Regions from separate parts of the Halobacillus sp. ABR2_026 genome, predicted to be linked through region 1. Evidence: riboswitches for the same ligand, from Rfam matches in the RefSeq annotation. Region 1 holds a riboswitch; each other region holds the start of a gene.
What was found. A riboswitch is a leader RNA that binds a small molecule or an ion and turns the genes downstream of it on or off. The one in region 1 is predicted to bind thiamine pyrophosphate.
Positions count from the first base shown of each region.

Region 2: it holds a riboswitch for thiamine pyrophosphate, as region 1 does, so the genes downstream of both, thiW (energy coupling factor transporter S component ThiW) here and ACXADE_RS11385 (YkoF family thiamine/hydroxymethylpyrimidine-binding protein) in region 1, are expected to answer to the same signal.
Region 3: it holds a riboswitch for thiamine pyrophosphate, as region 1 does, so the genes downstream of both, thiT (energy-coupled thiamine transporter ThiT) here and ACXADE_RS11385 (YkoF family thiamine/hydroxymethylpyrimidine-binding protein) in region 1, are expected to answer to the same signal.

Region 1 covers NZ_JBSWTM010000001.1:2,202,089-2,212,241, forward strand. Annotated here, with positions in the region: gene ACXADE_RS11345 (LacI family DNA-binding transcriptional regulator) at 1-724, shown strand, start outside; gene ACXADE_RS11350 (glucoamylase family protein) at 778-2,136, opposite strand; gene ACXADE_RS11355 (carboxymuconolactone decarboxylase family protein) at 2,423-3,079, opposite strand; gene ACXADE_RS11360 (hypothetical protein) at 3,264-3,422, shown strand; gene ACXADE_RS11365 (hypothetical protein) at 3,419-3,715, shown strand; gene ACXADE_RS11370 (RDD family protein) at 3,722-4,147, opposite strand; gene ACXADE_RS11375 (DUF420 domain-containing protein) at 4,348-4,893, shown strand; gene ACXADE_RS11380 (hypothetical protein) at 5,085-5,315, shown strand; TPP riboswitch at 5,434-5,536, shown strand; gene ACXADE_RS11385 (YkoF family thiamine/hydroxymethylpyrimidine-binding protein) at 5,630-6,235, shown strand; gene ACXADE_RS11390 (ECF transporter S component) at 6,232-6,810, shown strand; gene ACXADE_RS11395 (ABC transporter ATP-binding protein) at 6,807-8,432, shown strand; gene ACXADE_RS11400 (energy-coupling factor transporter transmembrane component T family protein) at 8,419-9,201, shown strand; gene ACXADE_RS11405 (NUDIX hydrolase) at 9,291-9,701, opposite strand.
Region 2 covers NZ_JBSWTM010000001.1:3,691,808-3,701,960, forward strand. Annotated here, with positions in the region: gene ACXADE_RS18720 (M24 family metallopeptidase) at 1-207, opposite strand, end outside; gene ACXADE_RS18725 (threonine synthase) at 393-1,622, shown strand; gene thiE (thiamine phosphate synthase) at 1,708-2,322, opposite strand; gene thiM (hydroxyethylthiazole kinase) at 2,319-3,077, opposite strand; gene thiD (bifunctional hydroxymethylpyrimidine kinase/phosphomethylpyrimidine kinase) at 3,074-3,880, opposite strand; gene tenA (thiaminase II) at 3,877-4,563, opposite strand; TPP riboswitch at 4,606-4,712, opposite strand; gene thiW (energy coupling factor transporter S component ThiW) at 4,718-5,206, opposite strand; TPP riboswitch at 5,300-5,409, opposite strand; gene ACXADE_RS18755 (DUF3221 domain-containing protein) at 5,522-6,058, shown strand; gene ACXADE_RS18760 (PucR family transcriptional regulator) at 6,078-7,748, opposite strand; gene ACXADE_RS18765 (pyridoxal-phosphate dependent enzyme) at 7,765-8,730, opposite strand; gene asnB (asparagine synthase B) at 8,937-10,153, opposite strand, start outside.
Region 3 covers NZ_JBSWTM010000001.1:1,490,764-1,500,916, forward strand. Annotated here, with positions in the region: gene ACXADE_RS07740 (SIMPL domain-containing protein) at 12-677, shown strand; gene zupT (zinc transporter ZupT) at 891-1,697, shown strand; gene ACXADE_RS07750 (YgjP-like metallopeptidase domain-containing protein) at 2,985-3,566, opposite strand; gene yfkAB (radical SAM/CxCxxxxC motif protein YfkAB) at 3,588-4,712, opposite strand; gene ACXADE_RS07760 (SDR family oxidoreductase) at 4,920-5,825, shown strand; gene ACXADE_RS07765 (alpha/beta hydrolase) at 5,776-6,516, shown strand; TPP riboswitch at 6,598-6,698, shown strand; gene thiT (energy-coupled thiamine transporter ThiT) at 6,788-7,354, shown strand; gene ACXADE_RS07775 (phospholipase D family protein) at 7,601-9,049, shown strand; gene ACXADE_RS07780 (YflT domain-containing protein) at 9,097-9,444, opposite strand; gene ACXADE_RS07785 (DUF1028 domain-containing protein) at 9,613-10,153, shown strand, end outside.

The DNA of each region.
Region 1 (10,153 bases):
GTATGATCTGATCGCCTGCAGTTCCGTGGGAGGTGACCGCTCCACCGCTACGAAATTCCTGCGGGAAAAACGCGTCGATGGAGCGATCATCCTCGCGCATAACATCAGCACCCAGGTCATTGAGGAATCAGCCCGTGAAGACTTCCCGATCGTGGTTCTCGACCGGGACGTTAAGAACCCGTTCGCCATCCACGTGAACGTCGATAACCGCCACGGGGCCTTTGAAGCGACGGAACATTTGATCGAGAATGGACACCGGTCCATTGCGTATATCAGCGGGCCCCACGATTCCCATGATAATGAGGAGCGTTTCAAAGGTTTTTCAGAAGCCTTGGAAAACCACGAACTCCCCTTCCAATCCCGCTTTAAAATCAACGGGAATTTCACACGCGAAGGCGGCTACCGGGCAACGAAAATGCTCATCGCCCAGCAGCAGCTGCCTGATGCTGTGTTTTATGCCAACGACGAAATGGCGATCGGCGGTCTGCAGGCGTTTTCTGAAAAAGGGATTTCCGTCCCGGATGACGTCTCTGTCATCGGGTTTGATGATATCCAGCTATCCGAATACGTCCACCCGCCTTTGACGACCGTCAAACAGCCGAAATACGAAGCCGGCGCCTTAGCGGTCCATACGATCTTTCAAATGCTGGCCGGTGAGAAAGTGGATCCGTTGTTCAACCTTTCCACCGAATTTGTGAAACGATCTTCTGTACGGAGTAAATAAAAAAAGCCTGGATTCTCATAAAAGAATCCGGGCTTTTTTTCTCATCATTGCCTTTATTTTATCGAAAATTCCTCTTTAATCAGCAGCTCTTCAGGAGCCTGTCCGATATCAGATTCGTGGAAATAATCTCTGATTACTCCATCCTCAAGGTAGTTGATGATCGCTACCATCGTCATCCCCTGATCAAGAGCAAGGTAAGCATTCGTCACTTCCCCTGTTTCCACATTCACAGAATCGAGGAAGCCATATTTGCTGTAAGTATCGAAACGTTTCAACTGATGAATGTTCTTGAGCGCTTCCATCGGTGCATATTCAAGAGCCAGGAATGTCGCGTGAGGCGTTACGGTGCCGTCTGATTTGTACCCATCCATTCCGAGCGGTGTCGCAGCGAATTCAGAGTAATCCTCAGGCGTCGCGGCTGGAGACATCCCCCAGGCTGCGTAACCTTCTTCCTTCGCGTATTCGATTTGGATGTCCGTATGGCGTTTGTTGTTCAATCCCAGAGCATCTTTCCCCAGCTCTTTTTCCTTCAGAACAAGTGGCGGCATAAGCGCTTCGAACATGCTTCCACCCCAGCTCGGTACATACTTTTTACCATTGTACGTATAGTGCCCTTCAAATACGTCCACGCCATCATAAGTCGTCGTATATCCTTCTGGCTGTTGTGCCTGCCAATCCCAGCTGTCCGGCATCGTGCGGTACATCTTCCACCAGTGTTCTTCCGGTACATCGCCCTTACCGATCGCAATGTAGCTCGCGACACGAGGTTCCGTGTAAAACGCGCCGTAATGGTGGGACGTATAACTTTCTGCGGCGACGTCATACCCCCCTCTCATCTGCCCGACTTCCGGGGTATAGAGCGTGGAGTAATCCATGTCCTGTACGATCGCGTTTGACTGAGCATACAGCTCAGGATAAGCTTGTCCGACGACGATCAGGCCTGCAGAAAGCCAGCCGTTATCGACCGTTGAAATGAACTCTCCCCAGTCCGTATAAAGCGATCCATCGGACGTGTTGTACCAGTTGTAGAACAATCCATTCCATGTTTCCATACCTTCAAGGGTTGTCAGGGTCGTCTTGATTTTATCCACGGCTGTATCACGGGAGATGTGCCCCGCTTCCTCTGCTGCAATCGTGCTCATCATGTAGATGCCTATGTTCGTTGGTGACGTGTGCTTCTGTGCCGTCATTTCTCCCTGCTCATCATACCGGACCGCATCATACGTCAGCCCGGTTTCTTCCACAGTAAAATCTTCAAAATACCGGTACGTTTTCTTTGAAATCGCTTCCAATTGTTTCGATAAAACAAATTCCTTCCATTTCTGACCATGCTTCGCCATCGTCGTTGCCGGCGCGGCGACACTCATCATCAGGATGAGGGCCAAAAATAACAGCGACACCTTTTTCTTCAAAAAACCACTTCCTTTCCAAGTTTGGTGAAACGTTTCGATTAAAGTGTACAAAACTATGAGCGCTGGGTAAATGCGATAATAGTAGTAATTGTCGTAAATTTCAGATATTTAGTGGGAGGAAAGTAATGGATACTTCTTCTATGGAGCGAAAAAAATCGGGACTTCCAAACAAATAACACCTCTATAGATTTATCAGGTGGCTTTAGCAAAGATACATAATAAAGGCGATTACTCCAGGAAGTAATCGCCTTTTCTTTCTTAACATTGTATTCCCTGCTCATTCTGTTTACTCATCATACGAGTTCAGCGCATTCACACTGTGAGCAAGAGCCGATCCTGCTTTTAATGCCGTGGCAACGAAAATGGCTTCCGCTACCTCTTCTTTTACAGCTCCCTGCTTCTTGGCTCCTTTCGTATGCACATCAATGCAGTAAGGACAGACTGTGGTATGCGCAACGGCTACGGCTATGAGCTCTTTATCTTTCGCAGAAATAGCCCCGCCTTTCATGGACTGCTGATCGAAGTCGACAAAGGCATGGAACGCCCCCTCATTAAGATTGGAAAGTTCTTTGAGACGGCTGAAATAAGAGGCTTTGTATAAAGCATCATCGCCTTTCTCATCGTATGTATTGAGCGCATTGACACTGTGTGCGATGGCTGAACCTGCTTTCAGCGCTGTCGCCACAAGAATCGCTTCAGAAACTTCCTCCTTTGTCGCTTCCTGCTTCTTTACATTCTTCACATGCAGATCGATGCAATACGGACAGCCTGTAACGTGAGCCACAGCGACCGCGATTAATTCTTTCAATTTACCATCCAGCTTTCCTGGTGCTAACGCTTTTTTATCAAACTCTACGAAAGTCTTGAAGGCTTCTGGAGCCAAATCTCCGAGTTCCGGCAGCCTCTCAAAATAGGAGGTTGCATATAAAACGTCGTTTCCCATGGTCCTCTCTCCTTTGTATTCTTTTCGTTCATTCTTATGATAAATAGTACCATCCAGTGGTTGCCCCGTAAATGAATCGAGGGAATTTTCTGTCATCTGGTGAAAAAGAAACCCATTTTTTGAAACTCTATGATTTCCGACTCGTATAGAATAGAAATCATACAAAAATCGGAGGATCTTACAGATGGAATTTTCATTAGACGCTGTCATCCTGGCAGCAGGAATCGCCTTAGCCGGCTACTTCATCGGAGATGGACTGAAAAATATCGGGCAGAGAAATCCCATGGATGAACATTTGGATCAAACCATTCGCGAACACATAAAAAAGGGGAAAGAAAAATGATAGTCGTCGGATTGTTATTGACCCCTGCTTTTCTTATCGCACTCGTTTATTTGCTGCGCTTTTCATGGGGAGAGAAAGGAAAGACGGCCCAGGGGAAAGCCGTGATTCATTCCAGTTATGCAAAAGCAGCACCGATTTTCCCTCTCGGCTGGCTTGGGCTGGAGCTTTATCATATGTGGGTCGCGCCTTTGTCTTACTCGACGTACAGGGATGGAATCTGGGTGTTGCTGCTGCTCACGTTCATCTTCATCGGGGCAAGGTTGTTCGGCCACCGGAAATCAGTCGTGGCCTGAGGGGTTTCATTCCACAGGTGGACCTTTCTGTTTAATGGTCGTGTAGGACAGAAGCTCACTCCACCCTCTTCCATGCCGGTCAATAAGGGCGGTGAATAAGGATACGCCATACCATAACCCTTGGGTGAGGATGACGGGGCCGAAGCCGACGAAGGTCCGCCAGATCGTCTGCAGAGGGTGCGGTGCTTTCCCTGAATTGGAGCGGATGTCGAGGTTCGTCAGGAGCAGGCCGATCGTCCTTCCTTTTGCGAACATCGGAACGAGTAGAAGCAGGGTGACATGGATGATGATAAACGCCTTCCAGAAAACCGGGTTGGGATCGAACCCCCTCCCTGTGTCCTGCGTGGCAGTATAAAGAATGGCGAGAAATCCCGACAGGATAAGCTCAAGGCCTGTAGCTATGAATCTGAGGAACAAGTTTTGTTCGGACAAACGGATCACCTCCTTTCTGTGCTATATCCTATGGCTGTACTTAAGGTTCGGTTTGCCCATTCACCCATTAGACAGAAAAAGAGATGGAGCATTTGCCCCATCTCTTTTTCTTTTATTAGTGTTCTCTTCGACAAATTGTGCGTTTTCTGTCATAGCATCTCTCTCCTCACTTTCTTTATACTTGATGAGGATGCGATACCATGAGTTTTGAAAGGACCGATACTATGAAAAAATTCAACTATGTCCCGTGGGTCGTGGGACTTTCCATTGCGATCAACCTCATCGTCGTGGCGTTGTTGTTCGTACCTAAAATCGACGGGGATCTTGGCTTCAACCTCAAAATCCTCCCGCTTCTCAATGCAGTGTTCAACTCGTTCACCTTCGTGTTTTTGTCTGCCGCTTTGTTTATGATCATCCGGAAGAACGTCAAGTGGCACAAGCGTTTCATTTTTGCAGCGTTTTCAACGACCGCTCTGTTCCTCATCTCGTACCTGACGTACCATTCGATGGCGGACTCGACGTCGTTCGGCGGCGAAGGAATCATCGCGACAATCTATTATTTCATTCTGATCACCCATATCGTACTGGCCGCGCTCATCGTACCGCTCGCACTGCTTACCTTGTTCCGCGGACTTGCGATGAAAGTAGATAAGCACAGGAAAATCGCGAGGTGGACGATGCCGATCTGGCTTTATGTCAGTTTGACCGGTGTCATCGTCTACCTGATGATTTCTCCTTACTATTGATGAAGAAGACAGACGTGTCAGAGCGTCTGTCTTTTTGTCGAAACTCTTCCCTTCCTTCTTTCTGTTTATTATTGTAAGATAATATAGAGGACACGTTTAAAAAGGGTTTTCTTACATTTCGAGCTTTTCACGTTTAAAATTTTCCTATACAGGGAAAATATGCTTTCAGGTCTAAATTTAAGGAGACGATGATGGACTTACTCCAATTTATGAAGAACGAAGGTTTCACGTCGGCCAAATTCTCCTCGTTGACTGGTAAAGATGTCCAGCTGGTGTTGAGTGAAATCGCTTCAACGGAAGACCTGTATCAATGGATGAACGGAACCCCGAACTCCGTCACGTATTATCCTTATGAACGAGTCCCGTATATCGACTGTTTCTATGAACAGGAGACGATGAAAATACGCTTGATGAAAGTATGACGGTACGATCTGACCTTGGAAGCTGAGGTTGGGTCGGGCCGTTTTTTTAAGAGAATGGGAGTTTACAAATCTTCGACTCTCCGCTACGATGGAAGCAGCGTATAAGAACTGCATACATGTTTTGCACTAGGGGGGCTGCTTGAAGCGGCTGAGAGGATCCGTTCCGACCCTTGGAACCCGAACTGGATAATACCAGCGTGGGGAAGTGCGGTCGTCATTCACAAGGACCTTTACCGGTTCTTCCTTTATGATTGGTAGACTGCATTCCCATGGGATGCAGTTTTTTTGTGCTTATTAAAAAGGAGGAATGAATCATGGAGAACAATCAATGTGGAACATCAAGAATCGCAGGATGCTCATTCTCGGTGCATCCAATGTCCGATCAGTTCGTCGACTATATCAAAGGGAGCCTCGAGCAGGTGGACAGCTCGAAGGTTTGGATGAAGACGGATGATGTCACGACGACGGTCCGGGGTCGGATGGAACACGTCTTTGATGTCACAGAAGCGATTCTTCTACATATCGCAAAAACAGGCGTGCATGTCGCCTTCCAAGGCACCTTTTCCATCGGTTGTCCCGGGGATTCATCCGGGGATGCCCATATCGATGAAAATCCAAAACGCCTGAATGCTCCTCAGATCGAGGACATCGAACAGCGGATTGCTGCGAAATTCTCGTTATATCCGATGGGTGGCGGTGATTACATGGACATCATCTACCAGCAGATCGAGGCAATGAAAGAACGAGGGGTCGACGTCAGTCCTGCCCACTACTCCACCCGTCTTGATGGGGATACGCGGGACATTTTCACAGGACTGGAAGACGTGTTCAGAGCGACGGAAGCGGGCGGTTCTTCCCATACGGTGATGACCGTGACCGTCTCTGCCAACAGCCCTTCCCATGAGGAGGCGAAAGAATGAACAGCTGGAAGTTGAAAGAAATCGTCGTCATGTCCGTCCTCGCCGTCGTCTTTGCTGTCGTCTATCTCGCCTTCCTTCCGGTCGGCAAAATTCTCGTCGGTTTTTTCGGACCGATCGGCTATGACCTGATCTTCGGCATCTGGTTCATCGTTTCCATCATCGCCGCCTACATCATCCGAAAACCCGGGGCAGCGTTCATTTCAGAGACCATCGCAGCAGCGGTCGAAGTGCTGCTCGGCAATGCGGTCGGACCGATCCTCCTCATCACAGGGATCGTTCAGGGGCTCGGGGCTGAATCAGCCTTCGCCATGACCCGTTACAAACGATACGACCTGTTCACGCTAATGCTCGCAGGGGTGATGGCCGCAGTCTTCAGCTTCGTCTGGGGGTACTTCCTTCAGGGCTACGCCGCCCTTGGCACCGGATATGTGCTTGCGATGTTCATCGTCCGGCTCATCAGCGGAGCCGTCATTTCAGGCGTTGCCGGCAAGGCGCTCAGCGATGCGCTGGCGAAGACCGGCGTCCTGTCAAGCTTCGCTCTCGGCAAAGAATACCGGAGGAAGCGGGCAGCATGAGTAGAGAAATTGTAAGGACCAAAGGATTAAGCCTCTTTTACGAAGAACAAGAACACCCCGTGCTCTCAAGCCTTGATTTCACCGTAGACCAGGGAGATGGCGTCCTTCTCCTCGGCCCGAGCGGGTCGGGGAAAAGTTCCCTCACCCACTGCCTGAACGGGCTTTACCCGAGAGAGCTTGACGGGCATCTTGAAGGAGAGGTTTACATCGACGGAACGAACACCGCCGACTATCCGGCAGGGGCGCTCTCCCGCAAGGTCGGGGTCGTCTTCCAGGATCCTGAAACTCAGTTTTGTATGTTGACGGTCGAAGATGAGATTGCTTTCGGTCTTGAAAACTTGAACACCCCGCTCGGTGCCATGAAGGAAAAAGTGGATCAGGCGCTTGCCTGGGTCGGGATGGAAGACTATAAAACAGCCCATCTATCCGACCTTTCCGGCGGTCAGAAGCAGAAAATCGCGCTCGCGTGCATCCTCGCGATGGAACCGGACATCGTCATCCTTGATGAGCCGACCGCAAACCTCGATCCAATTGCACGGACCCATTTTATAAGACTGATGAAGACTCTGAAAAAAGAGTTGGCCTTCACTCTGCTCGTCATCGAACACAAGTTGGAAGGATGGCTGGACGGCCTGGAGAGACTATTGATCATCGACAAGACCGGAAGCCTTGCCTACGACGGTCCGACGTTCGACTATTTGAGGACGAGCGCACCGGAAGTCCATAAGATGGGAATCCAGCTTCCGTATGCCACAAGGATCGCCTTGAAGCACAGCTGGTCGGCCCCCTACCCACTACGGGTGGAAGAACTGCCGGCTGGGCCGGAAGATTTTGCTGTTCCTTATGACGAAAAGAATCAAAATGTCCCATTGAAGGCGGAAGGTGTACAGTGGAAAACGATTTTGAAAAACATCGATCTCTCGGTAAAGGAAGGCGAATGGATCGCGCTTCTCGGAAAGAACGGGAGCGGAAAATCCTCGCTTTCTAAAATCCTTGCCGGCATCCAGCGGCCGGATGATGGCACCCTCACCCTGCATAACCAGCCGTTAAAGAAATGGCGGGAGAAGGACATGCGCAAAGAAATCGGATACGTTTTCCAAAACCCGGAGCATCAGTTCATCACCGATACTGTGTATGACGAAGTCGCCTTCAGTCTGAAACACTCTGGAATGGCTGAAGAGCGTTGGAAAGGTATCGTCCGGGACACTTTGACCTTCTGCCGTCTGGAAGCATTCGCCGACCAGCACCCTTTCCTGCTCAGTCAGGGACAGAAACGACGGCTCAGCGTCGCGACGATGATCGTCGAAGATCAACAGCTCCTCATCCTCGATGAACCGACGTTCGGCCAGGATGAACAGTCGACGGCAGAATTGATGACCCTCCTCAAGGAAAAGCATCGGAACGGAACGACGATCGTGATGATCACCCATGACATGGAGCTTGTCGAAGAATATGCAACACGCACCGTCGTGATGGATGCCGGACAAATCGCGTTTGACGGGCGGCCGGATGATCTGTGGCAGACGGAAAACCTGGCAGACTTTCATCTGGAACTTCCACCCGGCGAGCAATGGAAAAGAATCGATAAAGCACGGAAGGAGCGGGCGTATGTATCTTCATAACGTGAATCCAACTGTCAAAGCTTTGACGATCATCGGCGCTGTTTTCCTGCTCGCCTTTGTATTCGATCCAGTAACCCCGGCCCTGTATATCTTATGGACGGTCGCCGCGACGTTTTTGTTCGGTTCGTTCAAAAAGAAGCATTACCTGTTTTATTTTCTGCCGTTCACCCTGTTCGCTTTCGGGATGTTCTGGACGACGATCGTTTTCTCTGATGGATCTGGAAGTTCATCCGGCACGGTTTATGATGTGCTGTGGATGGAATTCCCTCAGGAAGACGTCCGCGTCGCGGCAGCGCTCGGTTTACGAGTGCTTGCCTTCGCAAGTCTCTCTCTGCTGTTCCTATTCACGACGGATATGGTCCAATTCATCCTGAGCCTCATCCAACAGTTGAAGCTGCCACCGAAAATCGCTTATGGCGTCATGGCCGGCTACCGCTTCCTTCCGATGCTGCGGACAGAATTCAGCCAAGTACGCGCAGCCCACAGGATCCGCGGCGTCAACCAGCCGGATTCATGGAAGGAAAAACTGGTGCAATACAAACGGTTCGCTATCCCTCTTCTCGCAGGAGCGATCAGAAAAGCAGAACGAACCGCGATTGCCATGGAATCCAAAGGGTTTACAGGTTCCCGCAGCCGGACGTATTACCGGCCGATGAGCGTGGAAGGGAAAGACATGCTTTTCCCGTTGATGATGTTCGGAATGCTCGCTGCTGTTGCCATTGTCTCCATCTACCTCGGAACCTTCACTTGGTATAATGGACAAATATAGTGGTTCTTCATACGATCTCCTTAAAAACACAAAAGCTCAGAGCAGAGGCTCTGAGCTTTCTTTTTCCTATGTACGATCAGTTCAAATACTCAGCCTTGAAAAGTATAAGGGGCCGAGGATTCAAGTAAACGTTCAACTCCACCTGGATAGTAGGGCATCCGTCTGTTCGCAGTAGGCAGATCCAGCCACACCACTTCTTCAATCTCATCTTTATACAGGATTTGGATGTCCCCTTCTACAATATTCGCTTTATACACTATGAATAAAGCATGATGGCCCGTATCTTCAATGAAGGCTTCATTGACAGCAACGATGTGCCCAACCTCAATCGTGGCATTCGTTTCTTCCTTACATTCCCGCCTTGCTGCTTGTTCGAATGTTTCCCCTTCCTCAACGGCACCTCCTGGAAGGGACCACCCTCCATCTACATTTTTAACCATCAGTACCTTCTTTTCGCTTTCATCAAAGATAAAGGCGTAAGCGACGTCCACTCGTTTCACGATCAATCACTCCTATTTGGTTGCTGCCTAACCTAGCTAACCACCCTTTACAATACGTTAAACATATCCGTTACCTGCCATTAAGTTTCCTTACATTCCAGTAATAGCGAAATAAGAGGCAATGATGGCAAGCACCCCTACCGTCCCTTTAAAATAACTGAGGTAACGGTGTTTGACGGTGTTATGCTCATCTATCGATTTAAGAATCATAAAACAACCTAATAACGGTAGAACAAAAGGCATCACCTTTGAGGGTTCTTCCGTGAATAATGCAAACGTTATAAGAGAAATACCTAAAATTAATAGTAAAGATTTTGCGATTTTCAAAAGATCACCTCGATATTATTTCTTTCCTATCATCAACTAAAACATTTGAACTCGGACAAGCTCGGAAGCATTGGGGAGAAGATAAGGACACCTTGTTGCAAGAAGTGCTCAACACCCTATGGTTG
Region 2 (10,153 bases), 1.5 Mb from region 1:
GTAACGCCCGATCCACAGCGGCTGCGGTTCATCAATAATGATCACAAGCATTTGGTGCACATAAAAAGACCAGGCGTCATAACCAGAAAGGTAATTCATGTTCGCCGGGTCTGTAATCAAAAGCACGTCAATTCCCTGATCAGCCATACGCTCCTTCGTAGCCTGTAAACGCTGGTGATACTCTAAAATGTCAAAAGGAAGAACCATTTCATCCCCTCCGCGCTATTTGTCTGAATTTTTAAACGACTATACATTCATTGTATTCGAAGATTTTTTTTCTTGTAATGTAAAAAGTGTATGAAGTTTTGAAATTGTCCTTAATACAATGTGGAAGCGATCGCCTTTTGTTCATGTTAAGATACGGGTATCCAAGCTAAGAGGAGGAGATGAACATGCCTTACAGTTACTTGTCTCATTTGTACTGCCCGAAATGTGAAGAAACGTATGACCCGGTGAACGCTCACCACCTTTGCACCTGTGGATCACCTCTGCTTGTAGACTATGATTTGAATGAATTAAAGAAATCATGGTCTCCTGATGATTTGAAAGAAAGAAATCCTGACCTCTGGCGTTACCATGAACTGCTGCCACTCCAAGACCCTGTCCACAAAACTTCATTGGGAGAGGGCATGAGCCCTTTGCTTCCCCTCCCTTGCCTTCAGTCAGATATGAATATTCAAACCTTGCATATGAAAGATGAAGGAACCATCCCTACCGGCTCATTCAAAGCGCGCGGAGCAGCCGTCGGGGTTTCGAGAGCAAAAGAACTCGGGATCCAACACATCGCGATGCCCACGAATGGGAATGCAGGAGCCGCATGGTCCTTGTATGCTTCAAGAGCATCTATGAAGTCCACCATCGTCATGCCGGTGGATGCCCCTAAGATTACCCGCAACGAATGTGCCGTTTCAGGTGCTGACCTTTTTCTTGTAAACGGACTGATCAGCGATGCCGGGAAGATGGTCGCAGAAGCCGTGAAAGAATCAGATCTTTACGATGTATCTACATTGAAGGAGCCTTATCGGATCGAAGGAAAGAAAACAATGGGACTTGAAATAGCCGAACAATTGAAGTGGAACCTCCCGGATGTCATCCTCTATCCGACAGGCGGGGGTGTAGGATTGATTGGAATTTACAAGGCGTTCAAAGAGCTTCAGGAACTTGGGTGGATTTCCAAGGACAAAATGCCAAGGCTTGTGGCTGTCCAATCCGATGGATGTGCCCCTATCGTCGAAGCCTGGCAGCATGGAAGAAGGGAATCAACCTTCTGGAAAAACTCCAAAACGACAGCTTTTGGTATCAATGTCCCGAAAGCCATCGGTGATTTCCTTGTCCTTGAAGCTTTGTATGAGACCGATGGATGTGCAGTATCCGTAAGCGACGAAGACCTTTTGGAAGAACAAAAAACGGTCGCTCAAAAGGAGGGCGCATTTGTCTGCCCAGAAGGAGCCGCTGCGTTTTCTGCCGCACGCAATCTCCGCGCTGATGGATGGATCTCCTCAACAGATGAAGTGGTTGTGCTCAATACGGGTGCCGGCATCAAATACCCTGATACCATACAAATGGATATCCCGACTCTCCAACCGGAAGATCGTTTGAACGATCAAAAAATCAACAATTGAACTTTACAGCCTATTCGCAAACGATGCATACATAGGCCATAGACAGAAAAAAGGAACGCATGGCCTATGCGTTCCTTTTTTCTGTCTATATGGAGTTTACTGCAGCAGCGATGTTTTCTGCCTGGGTGATCGCTGAAATGACAGCCACCCCATCCGCCCCTGCTTCGATCACTCTTGCGGAATTCCCAGGGTGTATCCCTCCGATCCCTACTACCGGCAGGTCCGGATGTCGTTCCTTTACAACTTTCACCCACTGTGGTCCCACGACCGGGCTGGCATCTGACTTTGTATTCGTTTCATACATAGGGCCAATACCTAAATAATCAATATGGTCAATGGGACTGGATGCTAACTCAGAGCGATTGGATACCGAGAGTCCAATGATTGTTTCAGGAAATTTCGACCGGATTTCCTCTACGCTCCGATCATCCTGACCAACATGGATTCCATCTGCCTTCAGGGCATCAAATAACTCGACATCATCATTGACGATGAACAACACTCCCGCTTCCGCGCATCGCTGACGAAGCTTATGCCCGAGGCTGTACTTCGCCTCTCCCGACAACGCGCCTTCCCCTTTTTCTCTGTATTGAAAGCAAGTAATACCTGCTTTAAGTGCCTCATCCAAAATAGTCAAAGGGTCACGTTCACAGTTTTGACTCCCCATAATAAAGTATTTTCTTAGTTTTTCAGCATTCATGAATCTTCATCCTTTGCCAGGGCATCTATAAAACGCGGGAGAAAAGTGCCAGGCCCCCCGACATCGGGATGGGAGGCCGCCTGCTCCGCTGCCCATCCATAATGGCTGAGTATAGCAAGCACTTTTTCTAACGGGCGGCCTTCGACTGATAAACCTGCGGCCAGCAGAGATCCTAACAAACAACCAGAACCTGTAACTTGCGCAAGGTAAGGATGTCCCGTTTCATTGTAAGAGAGTTCCCCATCGATACACACGACATCTTTCTTCCCTGTACATACGGCACCTGTCTGATATTGTTCCGCCACCCGTCGGACGATGGACTCTTGATCCGACGCTTCTGAGGAATCCACCCCTTTTGTTTCAACGTTTACACCGACGAGATGGGCAAGTTCACCCGCATTCCCCTTAATGACTGTCGGGCTAACTTCCTTCAGAATTTTTTTACAGACTGTGGACCGATAGGAAGTCGCTGGGGCACCCACAGGATCAAGTACGACAGGGATCCCAGACTCATTCGCTACTTTCCCTGCGAGTATCATCGCCTCAACCTGCTCCTCATGCAACGTACCGATATTTAATAAAAGACCTTGAGATAAACGGGTGATATCTGGAGCATCCTGCTTTGCGTTGGCCATGATTGGAGATCCTCCAAATGCCAACAGGCCGTTTGCTGTAAAGTTCATGACCACTGCATTCGTCATATTATGAATGAGCGGCCGCTGTTCTCTTACTTGTTGGATGACGTGATTTTTCATGGTTGATTAACCTCCTTACGTAGGGCAAAATGATTCGTCGGCCCGTTTCCTTTCCCTAAATCAAAGGAGTAACGGATGGCCTCGGTTACGAATTGCTTCGCTTCTTTAACGGCCTGAGGAAGCGGGTAGCCTTGACTTAAATACGCTGTAATGGCAGCAGAATACGTACAACCGGTGCCATGAGTGTTGGAAGAATCGATGCGTTCAGCCTCAAATTCATAAAATTGCTTACCATCATACAGAAAATCGATCGCTCTTCCTTTAAGGTGGCCCCCTTTGATCAAGGCAGCTCCAGCCCCGAATTCCTTCACGATGACTTCAGCTGCTTCTTTCATATCCGCTTCTGTCGCAATATCTCCCCCGACCATCACTTCCGTTTCGGGAAGGTTCGGGGTGACAAGGGCTGTCTGCGGCAAAAGATATTCTTTTAAATAACGCTGATCTTCTCTTTCTATCAATGGATCGCCACTTTGAGCGACCATGACCGGATCCATCACATATGGAGCATCCAGATCTGACAGCCATCCACTAATGACTTTCATCATTTTTTTATTCGCGATCATTCCCGTTTTTAATGCATGCACAGGCATATCCTCCGACACGGCCCTTAATTGGCTTTCTATGAATTCTTCAGGCAGGTGATGGACATCTTTGACCCCCGTCGTATTTTGTGAAACAACGGAAGTGACGACACTCATTCCATAGCTTTTCAACTCCTGAAATGTTTTCAAATCTGCTTGAACCCCGGCGCCTCCGCTCGGATCTGTACCGGCAATCGTCAAAGCACAGGACACGTCCCTCATCGTACTCCCTCCTTTTCACAAGGCCACTGTTCCTCGGTGTAAGCCATTTCCCAAAAGGCATATTCCAACTGGCAGCTTTTCCTGAAGGCTTCTCTCATCCGCTGCTTTTCAACTTCTGAAGCGTCTTCCGCGTATGCATCCAGACGTTCACACAACACGCTGGTGAGGCTTTTCACATCCGCATCGGCATAAAATTGGATCCATGGATAAAAAGGATGGCCGTCGTCAGGTTTGAATGTTTCCATCAATTCAACACCGATCTCGTAATACGTCCACGGGCATGGGAGCAAAGCGGCCAAAATTTCTCCAATGCCGCCATGATGAGCATGGTAGAGCATATGCTTGATATAATGATCCGCGGTCGGAGGCAGTGGAAAGCCTTGAAGTTCTTCGTAAGGAACGCCGATCTGTTCACAAAAGTTGTTGTGAGGATGAACTTCACTGTTCAGCACAAAATCGATTTGTTCGTTAAAAAGTTGAATATCTCTCCGATCCGTAGACTTAGAAATAGCTATTCCATAAACATGCATAAAGGCATTCAAATACTCATAATCAGCTTTGATGTAATGAGTCAAAGCATGTTTCGTGACTTCTCCCTTTCCGATTCCCTGAATGAAAGGGTGATTGAAAATGGCTTGATAAACATCCTGGTTTTCTCTTCTTATTTGGTTGGAAAAAGACATGGTAGAGCCTCCTATTATTATCGGAAGCTACTAGAGGACAGTAGAGGACTAATACTACTTCCCTCCGCCGGCATGACCCGGATCAGGTAGTAAGGGACCAAGGAAAATGATCCTTATCTCAGCGATTACTCGCGCCCCTAGCAGTTTCCGTGTATTATGGTTGTAAGATCATATTTTCCTTTTTGACGCGTGATAGAATGAAAGAAGCAATTAACGCTCCAGAAACACTACTCACGAGGAACGATGGAAGGAAGGTTAATGCACCTGCACCACTTCCCATCAGAGCATGTGCAATCGGTACTGAAACGAATGCCCCGATGACGCCGGTACCAAGTACTTCACCAATCACCGCAGACCTCTTTTTCTCATAAATCCGATAACAAATTCCAGCAAGTAGAGCACCGAACATTCCGCCCGGAAAAGCTAGAATCGTGCCTAGCCCCAGTAGAAAACGCAGCATACCAATAACAAAAGCGATAGTGACCGCCGGAACAGGACCAAGCACCACTGCCGCGATCACATTTACAGCATGCTGTACAGGATAAGCTTTGGCTATCCCTGCAGGGAACCAGAGAAGCTGTGCGCCGATCGTCCCCATGGCGACAAGGACAGCCATCGTAGTGAGCACCTTCGTATTTTTCATAGGTCACCTCCCTCTTTGAAAGAAGCTGAACAGGTTATAACAAAAAAGCCAGATCCTTAGAGGACCTGGCCTGGTATGCAGTAAGTCGATACATGTATCGTCAGACTACTTCCCTCCGCTGGTATTAACCAGATCAGGTTCATAAGAGTCGGAAAGTTTGTCTACTTTCCTCTCAGCCTATTCAGGCCCCCCTAGTAGTTTCATAAATCTATTCGCTTGTTGATTATCATCATAACAAAGTTGGATGTTTCTGTCATGTGAAACTTTCTCTACCATTCAAACGTCTTCATAAAGTAGAAAAGGAGTGTGGGAAACATGAAAATCATAGGGATGCTTGGAATGTCGATCATCATTTCTTTTTTTCTCAGTAGTTGCGGCCTTTTATCAAAAACGGAACCAGTGGATGTAGAGGAAGTGGATGCTGAAACTGCTGCTCCTGATATAAGCGGGTTCGTCATGGCCCAGGAAGAGGACAGACTTCTTGTTGTCACCCCAATGAATGATGGATCTAAGGATGAAGGACGAGCCATGTGGGTATCCGATGTGCCTGAAGGCCAATGGGTGGGAAAACAAGTGGAAGTCTGGGTGGATGGGGCGATTGCTGAATCTTATCCTGAACAAGCAGCGGCAGAAAAAGTGCTGGAGCTTGAAATGAGTGAAGTCCAAGGGGCAGACATGAAAGCATCTGAAGCTTTGTCCACAGCCTTATCTGAAAAAGGGCAGGCCCAGACCGAAGTTCTCATTGTTTCTTTACTTTCCTTTGATGAAGAAACCGACCAGTGGACGATTACACTTGATCAAAGGGGAACAGGACAGGAGAAGTGGAAAACCACCGTTAAGGATCAAAAATAGAGCGCCATCCCTGGGCGCTCTAGGCATCTACTTTTTTCAGGATCCACAGCCTTACACTCAGCTCCAGTAAAAAGAGATCATCCGCATTCAGAAGGGACAAGCCCGTCAAATGCTCAATATTTCTCAGTCTGTGAAGCAGAGATTGACGGTGAAGGTTAAGGGCACGAGCTGTCTGACTGACATTGCTGTTGTATTTATTATAGACCATAAACGTATGGATCAATTCTGTCTGCCTCTTCTGATCATAATCAATCAGCTTCTCTAGAGTATCCGATACGATGGTGCCGATTTCCTCTTCATGGGACAGGGCCATCAGTAACCGATTCATTCTCGTATCACTGAAAAATGTCCGTTCACCCTCCTCATGCTGCTGACCAATTTTCAATGCCGTCGCTGCTTCTTCATAACTTTTATGAAAGACCTGGTAGCCTCCTTTATGACAGGAGATTCCCCAACTGATTGTAATCCCCTTCAACAGCTCATGAAGTCTCCGCTCAATCAAATCCAGAAACTGATTCGCAATTTCTTCAAAGTCCGGACGGTCCGTTTCTAAATAAACGATCACTTCACCTTCATCAAACGTCGTCATCGTACGCCTTTGGAGAGTATCTCCTGCGTGGGTGATTTCCTTTTGAATATAATAATTCCGGCTGTTGATCGAGGAAGACTTCACATGGGATCTTGTGGCATTCGGTTTCTCTTCTTCCGCAGGAACGAAACGAATATGACCGACCAGGCAGATGTACGGTTTCTCTAAATCATAACCGAGGAGCTGTGCCTTCGACAAAAGCGCCCGATCCATTTCCTTATCCTGCTTTGCTAAGTCTAATAAAAAGTTGTCTTTCAGCCGTATTTCCGTCATTTCAATCGCGTTTTCTTTTACAAAATAAAGGGCGCAGGCTGTGAGGGCATGTTCTAAAATATGGAGATTCACCCAGTTCAAATCTTTTTCATCCTCGGGCTTAAAAAGGATATATCCCTGCTTTTTATAGTTCGATAAAATTGTCAGCTGATAGCATTTTTGATCTTTAAACTCATAGGTTTCAATGTAATGACACAGGGGGTGATCACTCTCCAGTTGCGTTTGGACGAGAACCCCCTCCTTCGAAGGCTCATTCCCATTCAGAATATCAATATAGTAACGATCGAAATACTGATTGGACCGGACCTGTTTGTTATGATCACTGATGGCTGTGGGGATACCTGTTGTTTGATAAACAATGGTAGTGATCTCCTGAAGCCCTTTCCCATTTAGGACACAGTTGATCAATTCCTGACGTATTTCTTCTGTCCGTTGCTGCTCATTCTGCTTTTCCTTACTGATTAGCCGTAATACATCCTGCAGAATATCCCCAAAGCGGATCTCCCATGGTATTTCCATGACGATCAATTTATGTTCCTCAGCAAGCTTCAACACCCGGTCCGGAATTTTATACAGATGACGTCCTGTGGCAAATGCGAGAATGGATGCTTCCGAACGAATGACATCTTTCACATACTCTTCGAGTGCAAGAACATCGTCTGCACACCCTACTCCTGTACTTAAAACAAACTCATTGTTCCTCACAAAGTTCTCTACAGGTGTTTCAATGACAGATATCCAGTCCACCTCGCGCTCATACAATTCTGTCTGAACTTTCGCCTGTTGGAATACTGGAAGTTTCAAAACCTCTTCCACCGCAACCCCCATCTCCACTCCTCCCCGCTTACGAATTAACAATGAGTCCTTGAACAACCTCATGGTCGATATTGTTCCCACTCATGATGACCACGACCTTCTGATCTATCCGGGAACTCCTGTGAAGAAGGTGTCCCACACAAGTCGCAGCAGCTCCTTCCACGACCATTTTATGATGTTCAAGGACAAAGAGCAGTCCTTCCTCAATTTTCGATTCTTCTATTAAGACACCTTCATCCATATACTTTTGAGTCATCGGAAAGGTGAACCGATTGTCCGTTCCGATTCCTCCGAGCAAACTATCGGCCAATGTAGGCTGTTCCTCGAGGATGACCGGCTTTCCATGGCGGAGACTCTCCTGCATGACTGCCCCTTTTTCCATCGTTACACCGGTAACATGGATAGAAGAATCTATAGATTTCATTACAAAAGCAATTCCTGATAACAGCCCTCCTCCAGATAAAGGGATCACGACTTCATCCACACCCGGACACTGTTCCATAATTTCCAGAGCAATCGTTCCCTGACCTGCAATGATAGCCCGATCATCGAAAGGCTTGATCACTGTCTTTCCTTCCACTCGTTCCAATTCACTACATCTTGCTTCCGCATCATCCTGACTCTTCCCGACCACCTCCACCGTTGCGTTTAGATCTTCCAAACGATTCACTTTCGCTTTGGGAACACGATCGGATATACAGACGGTACAAGGAATTCCCAGCTTGTCAGCTACATAAGCTACCGATATGCCATGGTTACCTGTCGAGAACGTCGTCACCCCTTTTTCCAAATCCTCCTGGTCGAGAGTCAGCATTTTATTCGCCGCCCCTCTGAGTTTGAAAGAACCGGTGGGATGGGTATGTTCAAGTTTCAGATGAATACGCGCCCCTGTATGTTTTGAAAGCGGATCTGAATAAAAGAGCGGGGTAGGTTTGACGAGGGAATCGATTCTCTTCTTCGCCTGCCACACTTCCCTGAGAGAAAGGCTGATCATCCTATATTTCCCCTTTCTGATATGGATGTTTTCGTTTTGAATTTTCAGTTATTTTAATTATAGTGGAACATCCCCCTGTAATAAAAGATAAAAGTCATTTTTACCCACAATTGCCAGACAGATCAGAGCGGCGTCTACTACAACAGTGAGCGCCCTGAACGAGTCCAAAAAAAAGAACAGATGCACAAGACATCTGTTCTTGGAAATCATGCCGTCGCCCATTTGCCAACGGTATGAAGCATTTTTTCTTTTGGAAAATGATTTCTGAAAATCTGATAATAGAACATTTCCTGTTTAGAACGAATAGAGACGGGCGCCTCTTCCTGAAGATTTTGGAAATCTCCATCTGTAATTGTCCGTTCTGCATGTATATCAAGGAGGTCCAAAGCGCCGCTCCCTTCGGAGAACTCTGCCTTTTTGCGCCATAACACTTCGTCAGGAATAATACCGTCAAATGCTTTTCGAAGCATCCATTTTTCCATACGGTCTTTTTTATGCACTTTCAATCCGGCAGGAATTTGTAAGGCATTATCAACGACATCCAAATCGAGAAAAGGAACGCGCAGCTCAATGGAGTGAGCCATGCTCATACGGTCCGCCCGCTGGAGGTTTACATGATGAAGAGTGTTCAGCACACGGATGATTTCTTTATTCATAGATGCGGTGTCCTGATATTTTTCCATGTAGGCATAACCGGCAAATAGCTCGTCAGCACCTTCTCCGGATAAGATGACTTTGACATGTTCAGCTGCCAGTTTAGAAACAAAGTAGTTAGGAATGGCACTCCGTACAAGAGAAGGCTCGTAAGACTCCAAGTGATAGATGACATCAGAAACAGCCTCGATCAATTCTTCTTCCGTATAGATATATTCATAGTGTTCTGTGCCTAAAGCTTCCGCAACAATCCGGGCATTTAGGATATCCGCACTCCCTTCAGAACCTACACAGAATGATTTCAATGGTTTGTCCGTCCCTTTGTGCTTTTCAGCAAGTGCCGCGATGAGACTGCTGTCTAACCCTCCGCTGAGAAGAACACCCACTTCAACATCCGCTATCAATCGCTTTTGAACAGCTTCCTGCATCGTTTGTTGAATGGAAGTAAACACTTCACTCATTTCATCTTGTGTGTAGGATTGATCTGGGGACTGGATTTTCCGATAACAAACAAATCCCTCTTCAGGTGTAAAGTAGTGTCCGTGTGGAAACTCTTTCGCTTCTTCCACAAAGGATTCAATCGCTTTTAATTCAGATGAAAATACATACTGACCACTACTGTCCTCTCCGTAATAAAGCGGTTTGATTCCAAGGGTATCCCGTGCCACAACAAAGGAATGATTTTCTTCATCAGCAATGAAGAAAGCGAACATCCCATCCAGCTGATCAATCGCTTCCGGCCCTTGTTGTTCTACTAATTTCAAAGCGA
Region 3 (10,153 bases), 710 kb from region 1:
GGGGATGTGTGATGTACTACCCGTACCAAAGGCAGCAGGGCCGCGAAGGGGAGAGTAGACTTCTGAAAGTGAATGGTGTGGGGAAAGTCCAGGTGCGGCCGGATGTTGCCAATGTGAGCATCGGCGTTGTCACCCAGGACGAGAATTTGGAAAAGGCGCAGCAGGAAAATGCCCGCATCATGGAGGACGTCCGAAATCAACTGATGGCAGCCGGCATCCCGGAGGAAAAGATGCAGACGTCGGATTATTTCATTTACCCTGAGTATGATTATGTAGACGGAAAACAGGAGTTTCGCGGCTATCAGGTCACCCATACGCTGACAGTGATCATCGATGATATTGCAAAGACCGGTTATATCATGGATACAGCTGTTGCAAATGGAGCGAATAGAATATCGAACATATCATTCAGTGACAGTGATCCGTATCAGCAGTATCAGGAAGCTTTGAAAATAGCTCTGGCACAGGCTTCGGCAAATGCCCGGACGATAGCAGACGCTATGGGGCTCGCCCTTGATGAGAAACCGGTTCGCATCATGGAGCTTGGGACGACACCTTCAGTTCCTGTCCAAAGCTATCAGAAAGCTGAGGTGTTAGGAGCAGCATCAACGCCTGTTGAACCGGGCATGCTTGAGACGACGGCGAGAATCGAAGCACACTTTCAATATCTTCCGTAAACCGCCACTTTCCGTTCAGGAAGGTGGTTTTTTTATGGGCAAAAAAGGATAGATTATGCACGGGAGCCCATAAAAATGAATATATCATTGGTGAAGGTGTCGGCCGTATTTTATGGGCTCATAAAACATAACTGAAACTAAAAAAGTTGCTCCAAGGAAAAACCTCCGTTACAATGTGCTTAGAGAATTTGTTCGAATTGAAGGAGAGGTACAATGGAAAACTTGTTATTGGCTTTCGGCCTGACTTTATTAGCTGGATTAGCCACCGGTGTCGGAAGTTTGATCGCATTTTTTGCAAAAACAACCAATACGAAGTTTTTATCCCTTGCATTGGGATTCTCAGCGGGTGTGATGATTTATGTATCCATGATTGAAATCTTCTTTAAAGCACAAGAATCCTTAGTGGATGCCATGGGGAACGAAGCTGGGCATTGGGCGACGGTCGGTGCTTTTTTCGGCGGGATGCTCGTCATTGCTCTCATTGATAAGTTCATACCGAAATCAGGAAATCCTCATGAAGTGAAAAAAGTAGAGGATATGTCAAAGCGGCAGACGGCCGTGCAAGATCCCGACCTTTTGAAAATGGGAACGTTCACAGCGCTTGCCATCGCGATTCACAATTTCCCGGAAGGAATCGCCACATTCACGGCGGCGCTGAATGATCCCGGGCTCGGAATCGCGATAGCAGCAGCCATCGCGATCCATAACATCCCGGAAGGAATCGCGGTTTCTGTTCCAGTGTATTATGCAACGGGGGATAAGAAGAAGGCGTTCAAGCTTTCTTTCCTAAGCGGTTTATCCGAGCCTGTGGGAGCGATCCTGGCCTATCTGTTATTGATGCCGTTTCTGAATGATATGATGTTCGGAATCTTATTTGCAGGGGTGGCAGGGATTATGGTTTTCATCTCCTTAGATGAATTGCTGCCTGCCTCCAGGCGCTATGGAGAAGCACACTTGTCCATTTACGGGGTCGTTGCCGGAATGGCGGTTATGGCTTTGAGTCTATTATTATTCATATGAGAAAATCCCGGCAGGAGTGGTTCCTGCCGGGATTTTTTTGAAGGCTCTGTTAAAGTTCAGTGTTGATATTTGCATCAACGGAAATGGCAGGATTGTTGAAGACTTGATTTCGAGAGGGTTCAGGGTTCGTTATTGTGTTGAGTGCCAGGGGTGGCTGGGAAGCTGCTCGCTTTCCTGTGGGGGAGTGCCGAGCTTCCTCGGGCTTATCGCCCTGCGGGATCTCGCCGATCTCCTTTCTCCCACGGGAGTCTCGCAGCTTCCCAACCACCCCATTCGATCATGCGAGAAACGAACCCCTTAACCAACGTTGGATGGTCTTCCATTACCCCGGTTGTAGTAAGCATAAAACGCTATGTATCAAGCTTTCCGGGTTCGAGCCCCTCGGTTTGGGCGTATGATCCTTATCCTCTCACCCACTAGAATAGCTGATGATTCATGATGGGGGTTTCGAGACCCTGATCTAGCCAAGGGGCTGCGGGGGATGACTCGCTTTCCGCGGGAGCGCGGTGAGCCTCCTCGGACTATGTCCTGCGGGGTCTCACCAAGCACTCTCTTCCTCGTAGATATCCGGTTTCTGCGCCTAGCGGCTAGTGAGACTTCCCTCGCTTCTGTACGATAAGTCAACATCGAATCCCTTCGTTCTTCGTGTTTCCTTTATCTCCTCCAGCTCAGTCCAGTCCATACGCCGCTGAACGAGGCGCCCGCACACTTAAGATAGGAGTCTCGCCATTCCCCTCCGCCCCTTTGCCATATAAGTGTCTCGAAACCACTACTTAAAAAATCAGCTTGTATGGTTAAGAGAAGGGAATGATATCATCTCTACCCCATGAACGTTTAGCATACGCAAATGCTTGATACTACGTATGATCTGCCCGCCTAGGAGAGAAGAATTGGAAACTTACGAATCCATACAGATGTTCGAACCTCAACCATTCAAGCTCACCCTTTTTAAAGTGGCTTCGAGACACTTATAAGGGAAGGGGGCGGAGGGAAACGGTGAGACTCCTATGGGACGTGTGGGACAGGTGAGACCCCGGAAGGCGTAGCCTGAGGAGGCTCACCGCCCGCCCCATGGAAAGCGAACCTTTTCCCGGAGCCCCCTAGAATCACACAAACATCTCGAAGCTGAGTCTTCCACAAACGGGAGCTTTAGTAGAAGAAGCCAAATATAAAAAAGGAACTTCCATAAAATTGGAGGTTCCTTATTTGCAGTAATAGCAACACTAAATTTTAACAGAGCCTTTTTGAAAATGGAGAGTTTATAAATGACGTGCGAGACCCTCCTGTTTAAAAGGTGTACTCCAAATGAAGATGTTCAAGGGTCTCTTTTAATTTTGCTTTCGGTCTTTGAATGAGCCTCCAATTGAGTTGGATGGCCTCTGCTTCCTTGAATCCGAGGCGGCAATTGTCTTCTTCGACCTTAACCGTTCCTTCTGATAGGGTAGGGAACTTCTCGCGCGCTTTGTTATAGAGCCAACGAGCGGCTTCCTTTCGTAGCACTTCTGCCGTTTCCTCTTCCGTCCAATCACTGGGGAAGCTGAAGCGGAAGGTCCCTTGTTGAAAGGCGAAAGAAGGCGCATCAGCCTTTTCAACTTTCAAACGATAGGAACGTCCAAGGTACGTAATTTTCTCTTGCTTTGATGGTGAAAGGTGGTCGATTCCATATAAATCATCATGGGTCGCTTGCCATCGTTCAAAAATCCAATCTGCCTTTTTTTCAACGAACGCATGGACTTTCGCTGCTTCCTTTTGAGGGGAAGCGGTCACGACGATTCCATTTAAATCATCGATATAGATTTTGATGAAAGCGACGTCCTGATGGATCACCTTGTAGATGATCGTTCCATCTGAATGGTTTACAGTCGGCATTGCAACGGCATCCTTTCTGACTTACAACGTAATGTTCGTTTTTCGTTCCTGAAAATCCACACCCTCGTAGTACGTGTTCTTCACGAGTACGTTAGGGCCAAGGCATTTGACGGCCGGACAGTGACAGTTCAAACTTTTAGCCGTATCCGTAGCCATCCAGTTCTTATAGGCATCTTCCAAGTTCGTGTTCTGGATATTGCCGAGCCCTGGTTCGTCGCCGAAGTCAGTGACGATGATATCTCCAGAGAAAATGTTGACGTTCAAACGGGAACGTCCGTCCGGGTCGTTTCTTACCGTCACATTTTTTTCACGATAGAGACGCTCCAGCATGTTAAGGTCGTCCTGTGAGGAACTGCAAGGATAGTACGGCAGGGTACCGAACAGCATCCACATATCCTCATCCCGATGATCGAGCAGACGGTTGATTCCATCACGCATTTGTTCCAGGCTGAGGGTTTCCAGACTGCTGGCAAAATCCACGGGGTACATCGGGTGAATCTCATGTCGGGCACATTTCATTTCTTTGACGTGATCATGGATCGATTCAAGGTATGGGAACGTCCGTCTATTCAACATTGTCTCTGCCGATACCATCACACCCTCATCGGACAACCGCTGAGAGTTCTCCACCATCCGGTCGAAGAATTTTTTCCGGTTTTCCTCTGAAGGTTTGCGTTCCATACGCGCAAAACCGGTATGGATGAATTCCTCGATCGTTCCCCAGTTGTGGGAAATATGTAAGACATCCAAATAAGGAATGATCGGAATGTACCGCTCGTATGGAAGCGTCAAATTCGAGTTGATTTGGGTACGGACCCCACGTTCATGGGCATATTTCAATAAAGGCAGGACATAGTTTTCCACCGATTTTTTAGACATCATGGGCTCTCCACCTGTAATGCTGAGCGTCCGCAAGTGGGGAATCTCGTCCAACCGCTTTCTGATCAGGTCCATGGGGAGAGCTTCCGGGTCCTTGGCTCCTAAGGTATAGCCGACAGCACAATGTTCACATCGCATATTGCAAAGTGTCGTCGTCGTAAATTCAATATTGGATAACGTCATTTTTCCGTGTTCTTCCACATCCATATACGCTTCCCAAGGGTCATAGGACGGGGTAAGCGCCTGAAGCTTCATGTTCGTACTCATAAAATATGAAACTTCCTTTCTATAAAAAATTTGTTTCGGTCGATAACCTTTACCATTCTAACATTAATATGACAAAAACCATACATTATGTATCTTCATCAAAGGGGGGAAGGGACACGGATGCTGTCCGAAAGCAAGGATGGAGGATAATGCGGGTGTCATATCGAATGATATGGGGTAACGAATAGCACAAGGGGGATTCAAAACATGGAACAAACGGTACTTATAACAGGAGCATCAAGCGGTTTTGGCTTTCATACCGCTTTGAAGTGTGCAGAGAAAGGTTTTCATGTCATTGCAACGATGAGAAATGTGAATAAAGCTGTTGCTTTTGACAACCTGGAAGAGACTGTACGCGGCAGGATCGATGTCTGGCAGTTGGATGTGACTGATTCTGAGTCATTAACAAGTTTTTCGGAAAAGGTGAATGAACTCGAACGCTTGGATGTGCTTGTCAACAATGCAGGGTACGCCGTCGGAGGGTTCCTGGAACAAGTGCCTCTTGACACGTATCGCCATCAATTTGAGACGAATGTGTTCGGCGTCATTGCTGTTACGCAGGCCGTGCTCCCGGTGATGCGCAAACAAAGGAGCGGAAAGATCATGAATGTAAGCAGCGTCAGCGGTCTGATCGGTTTCCCTGGGCTGTCAGCCTATGTAGCCTCGAAGCATGCCTTGGAAGGATTATCAGAAAGTCTCCGTTTCGAAGTGAAGCCATTCGGCATCGACGTTGTCTTGATTGAACCCGGCTCCTATCAGACGAATATCTGGTCGACTGGACTCGAGATCCCGGAAACATTACATGACCCCGGATCTCCATACGCTGCTTACATAAAAGGGTTGTGGGATGCTCTAAACAAAGAAACACCCGGTGATCCTCAGGATGTATCCGATTTGATGGCAGGATTAATGGATAAAGAAGAACTGGTCAAACTGCGTTATCCAATCGGACCAGGGGTACGCACCAATGTATGGTTTAAACGTTTAGTGCCATGGAAGTGGCTGGAGAAGACCGTCTTGCAGAAAATTCTTGGGAAATCAGAAGCGAAAGGGGAGCGGTACAATGGTACAAGTGATGGATGGAGCAGAGGAGATGCGCTTCGAGGGGAATGAGGTAGGAATTCTTGTATGTCATGGTTTTACTGGCACGACACAGAGCATGAAACCTCTGGCAGAGACGTATGCGAGGGCTGGCTATACTGTCCATTGTCCCCGCCTTAAAGGCCACGGGACAACAGCGGAGGATATGGAATCGACCACCCATGATGACTGGGTCCAGTCGGTCGAAGCAGGATATGACTGGTTGAAGGAAAGGTGTTCGAAAATATTCGTCGTCGGTCTTTCTATGGGAGGAACCCTTGCTTTATATATGGCGAGTGAATACCGTGATGTAGCGGGAGTCATCCCGATCAACGCTGCCATCGATATTCCAGCACTGGAAAGCAGTTCAGAGTCAGAAGAGCGGTTTATCGAAGCGATCGGGTCAGATATCAAAGACCCTGAAACGGTGGAACTGGCTTATGAGCGGACACCTGTTCAGTCAATCGGTGAACTTGTTCAATTGATGGAAAAGGTGAAACCGCGATTGGATGAAGTCCATTGTCCGATCATGATTTTCGTATCTGACGAAGACCATGTCGTACCGCCTAACAACTCAGAAGTCATTTTTGAATCGGTCTTTTCTGAACACAAGGAAATCATCCATCTTGAAAACAGCTACCATGTCGCTACCCTCGATCATGATAAAGACATGATTCTGGAACGGACGATGGAGTTCTTTCAAATGTACACCAATACGAAATGATTGCCCGGGAAATAGAAAAGACTTTGTAATCTTATAGAAAATTTATTATAATAGATACAAATCAGGAAAAGTAAACGGTTTAAAGCCTTCAAGGGGAGCCTTCCGGCTGAGAGTGAATGTCATGTTCAGACCCTTCGAACCTGTCAGTTAATACTGGCGTAGGGATGGCGGCTTTTTTGATGGTGCAATGCGAAATTGGGACTCCTCCATCAGGAAGCTTCCCTCTTTGGCGTTGCTTTTTTTGTGTCTTTTTATAAGGAGGAATGTTGAAATGAGAAATCGCCGGGTATTGTTCCTCGTCGAGGTCGCGATCTTTTCAGCACTCGCGTTATTGTTGGATATTATTCCATTTTTATCATTCAAACTATGGGCGCAGGGAGGTTCTGTTTCCTTCGCAATGGTCCCCGTGTTCATCATGGCTTTCCGCTGGGGATTAAAAGGCGGTGTTACGACCGGATTGCTGCTGGGCCTTTATCAACTATTGACAGGCGCCTACATCATGACACCCGTCCAGGCTTTTCTTGACTATGTGGTAGCTTTTGCTGTCATCGGGACAGCTGGATTAGTGGCTGCACCATTATGGAAGGCGATTCAATCGAAAGAGTCCCGTCGGTTGGTCGGATGGATCGTCGTTGGATGTCTGATCGGAAGTGTTCTGCGCTTTTTCGGACACTTCTTCGCAGGAATCGTCTTCTACGGAGAATTTGCTCCGGAAGGTCAGCCCGTCTGGTTGTATTCCCTCGTTTACAACGGCGGGTATATGCTGCCAGCGTTCATCCTTAGCAGCATCATCGTAAGTCTTCTTTTTGTAAAGCGTCCCAAACTAATCACCCATTAATGATGAACAACCCCTGTCCGATCCTCGCGATCGCATAGGGGATTTTTTTATTCTGGGGGGGTTGTAGGAGTGAAGGTTCGATAGGAAAAGGGAGACGGACGAAATTGGTTATACAGGGATATGTTCAATATCGACCCTCGCATTTGATTAAATGGTGGAATCCTAATCATGTTTTTGTCGAATCGGGGTTTGAAACCTGCCATAGAAGTGAAAATAAGAGGAGCACTCTAGTTTAGGAGGCCTCTTATGAAGCGTTTAAAACGATTAGGTAAACGAAAGTGGTTTTGGATCGTTGTCTTTATTCTTATTGTTCTTAGTCTAACGATTGCCTACCACACCTCATGGAAGACCCTGCCTGATGGGATTGCCTATGAAGGCGAAGAGCACCAGATGGAAGATATTGAATTTTATCGGGATCTTACTTATGAAAATGAAGCCGGTGAAACGGTCCATGATCTTCAAATATTTGAAGAGATCAACCAGACGATTGCAGAAGCAGATGAATTCATCGTTGCGGACATGTTTTTATTTAATGGATATACCAATGGAAAAGTGGAGTTTCCTCCGATTTCAAGTGAATTGGTGGATGCTGTGTTAGAGAGGAAAGAAGAGGTCCCTGATTTGAAGGTCGTTTTCATAACCGATCAGATCAATACGGTTTACGGATCATATGAGTCGGAAACCATTAAACGTCTGGAAGAAGGCGGTGTGGAAGTTGTGTTGACGGATTTGAACCGGTTGAGAGATTCAAATCCCTTGTATTCAAGCGTATGGCGGTTGTTGTTTTCCTGGATGGGAACAGGTGATGACGGCTGGATTAGCAACCCTCTTGCAAAAGAAGCACCAAAAGTGACCCTTCGTTCCTACATGAAATTGTTGAATATTAAAGCGAACCACCGGAAATTGTTGGCCACAGAAAAAGCGGCTATCGTTTCGACGGCAAATCCTCATGATGCAAGCGGTTATCACGAGAATGTGGCCTTCAAGATGACGGGGCCGATCATCAAAGATATCCTGGAAGCGGAGGAAGCCGTCGTCCGCTATTCCGGAGGAGATGAATTCCCAGATTATGAAGATATCGAATGGGAAGAGAAGGAAGGGCCATTATCCACCCGGTTCGTCACGGAAGGAAAGATCTATCAGTCGATACTTGATGGACTATCTGACGCAGGAGAGGACGATAGGGTCTGGCTCGGCATGTATTACCTGGCTGACAAGAAAATTATGAACAGCATAGACGAAGCCGCTAACCGGGGGGCTACGGTGAATATCATCATGGATCCGAACAAGACAGCATTCGGTCATGAGAAAACCGGTATTCCGAATTTGCCTGTGGCTGCCGAATTACAGAGACTTGGAAATGAGAACATCAACTTGCGCTGGTACGATACGGATATGGAGCAGTACCATACGAAAATGCTATACATCGATCACCCGGAAGACGATCTCATAATCGCCGGTTCCGCCAATTATACACGACGAAATCTGGCCAACTTGAACCTGGAAGCGGATGTGGTCATTAAAGGAAACGGGGAAGAAGAGGTGTTCCAAGAAGTGGATGACTATTTCCAGCGGATCTGGAACAACGAAGATGGACATTATACTGCAGAGTACAACAAGTATCAGGACAATTTAACATTTATTCGTTATGCCACGTATTATCTGCAGAAATGGACATGGTTTACGACTTATTGATATGAAAAAAGGAGCACACCGTCCGGTGTGCTCCTTTTTTGTTTCTCTTATAATAATGTTTCTGCTTTCGATGGGTTCGTGACAATCAGCAGGACTTTCCCTTCATCCATATCTTCTTCGTATTCTTCAGCTTCATCTTCAGAAAGCCCAATTTCCTGAAGTTTAGTACGTAGTTCATCGCCCTGTTTACTGAAAATATTGCTGATGACATTTTTTAAATCCTGTTCGGAAAGTCCGATTGTATTCGCATTAACGTTCTTAGCGATTCGGTCGGTACGGTCATCGTCATGGGACAGGATATAGATTTCTTTGTGGTCGATACCTTCGTCCTTCAATCGTTTAACGTCTTCCATAAGCTTTTCGTCATTGGTGTATTCACGGACAGTCGGTTTCATCTAATCTCTCTCCCTTTCTCTTTATTTAATAGCTGCTACGGTATGAAATTTACCCGGACAGGCAAAGTTTAAACTATAAATTGTTCGTCTATAGAGCATCGATCGTCCAGTGGGGTGAAGGATATTGTCTCTTTTTCCCGAAATCTATGTAGACAGGGAGGGAATGAAATGAAGTCAAAAACCATTGCGACATTTTCTATTTGTGCTCATGATCCTGAAACAGGAGAATGGGGGGTCGCCGTCCAGTCGAAGTTCTTAGGTGTGGGGGCGATCGTTCCATGGGCGAAAGCGGGAGTCGGTGCCATTGCTACACAGGCCATGGGGAATCCTCAGTATGGTCCCGAGGGTTTGCGATTGCTTGAGGAAGGTTTTTCAGCAGATGAGGTGATCCGTCTGTTGACGAAAGACGATCCCCAAAAAGAAGATCGGCAAGTCGGCATCGTCGATCATCAAGGAAAAGGTGCAACGTTCACTGGAACGGACTGTTATCAGTGGGCGGGCGGTGAGGCAGGAATGTCTTACGCAGTCCAAGGCAACATTTTAGTAAATGAAGAAACTGTCACTGATATGAGGAATGCGTATGAAACAGCAGATGGCCCTCTGGCTGATCGTTTGTTGGAAGCCATAAAAGCTGCTCAGCGTGCAGGTGGCGACAGTCGTGGGAAACAATCGGCCGCCCTGCTAGTCGTCAAAGACAAAGCGGGTTACG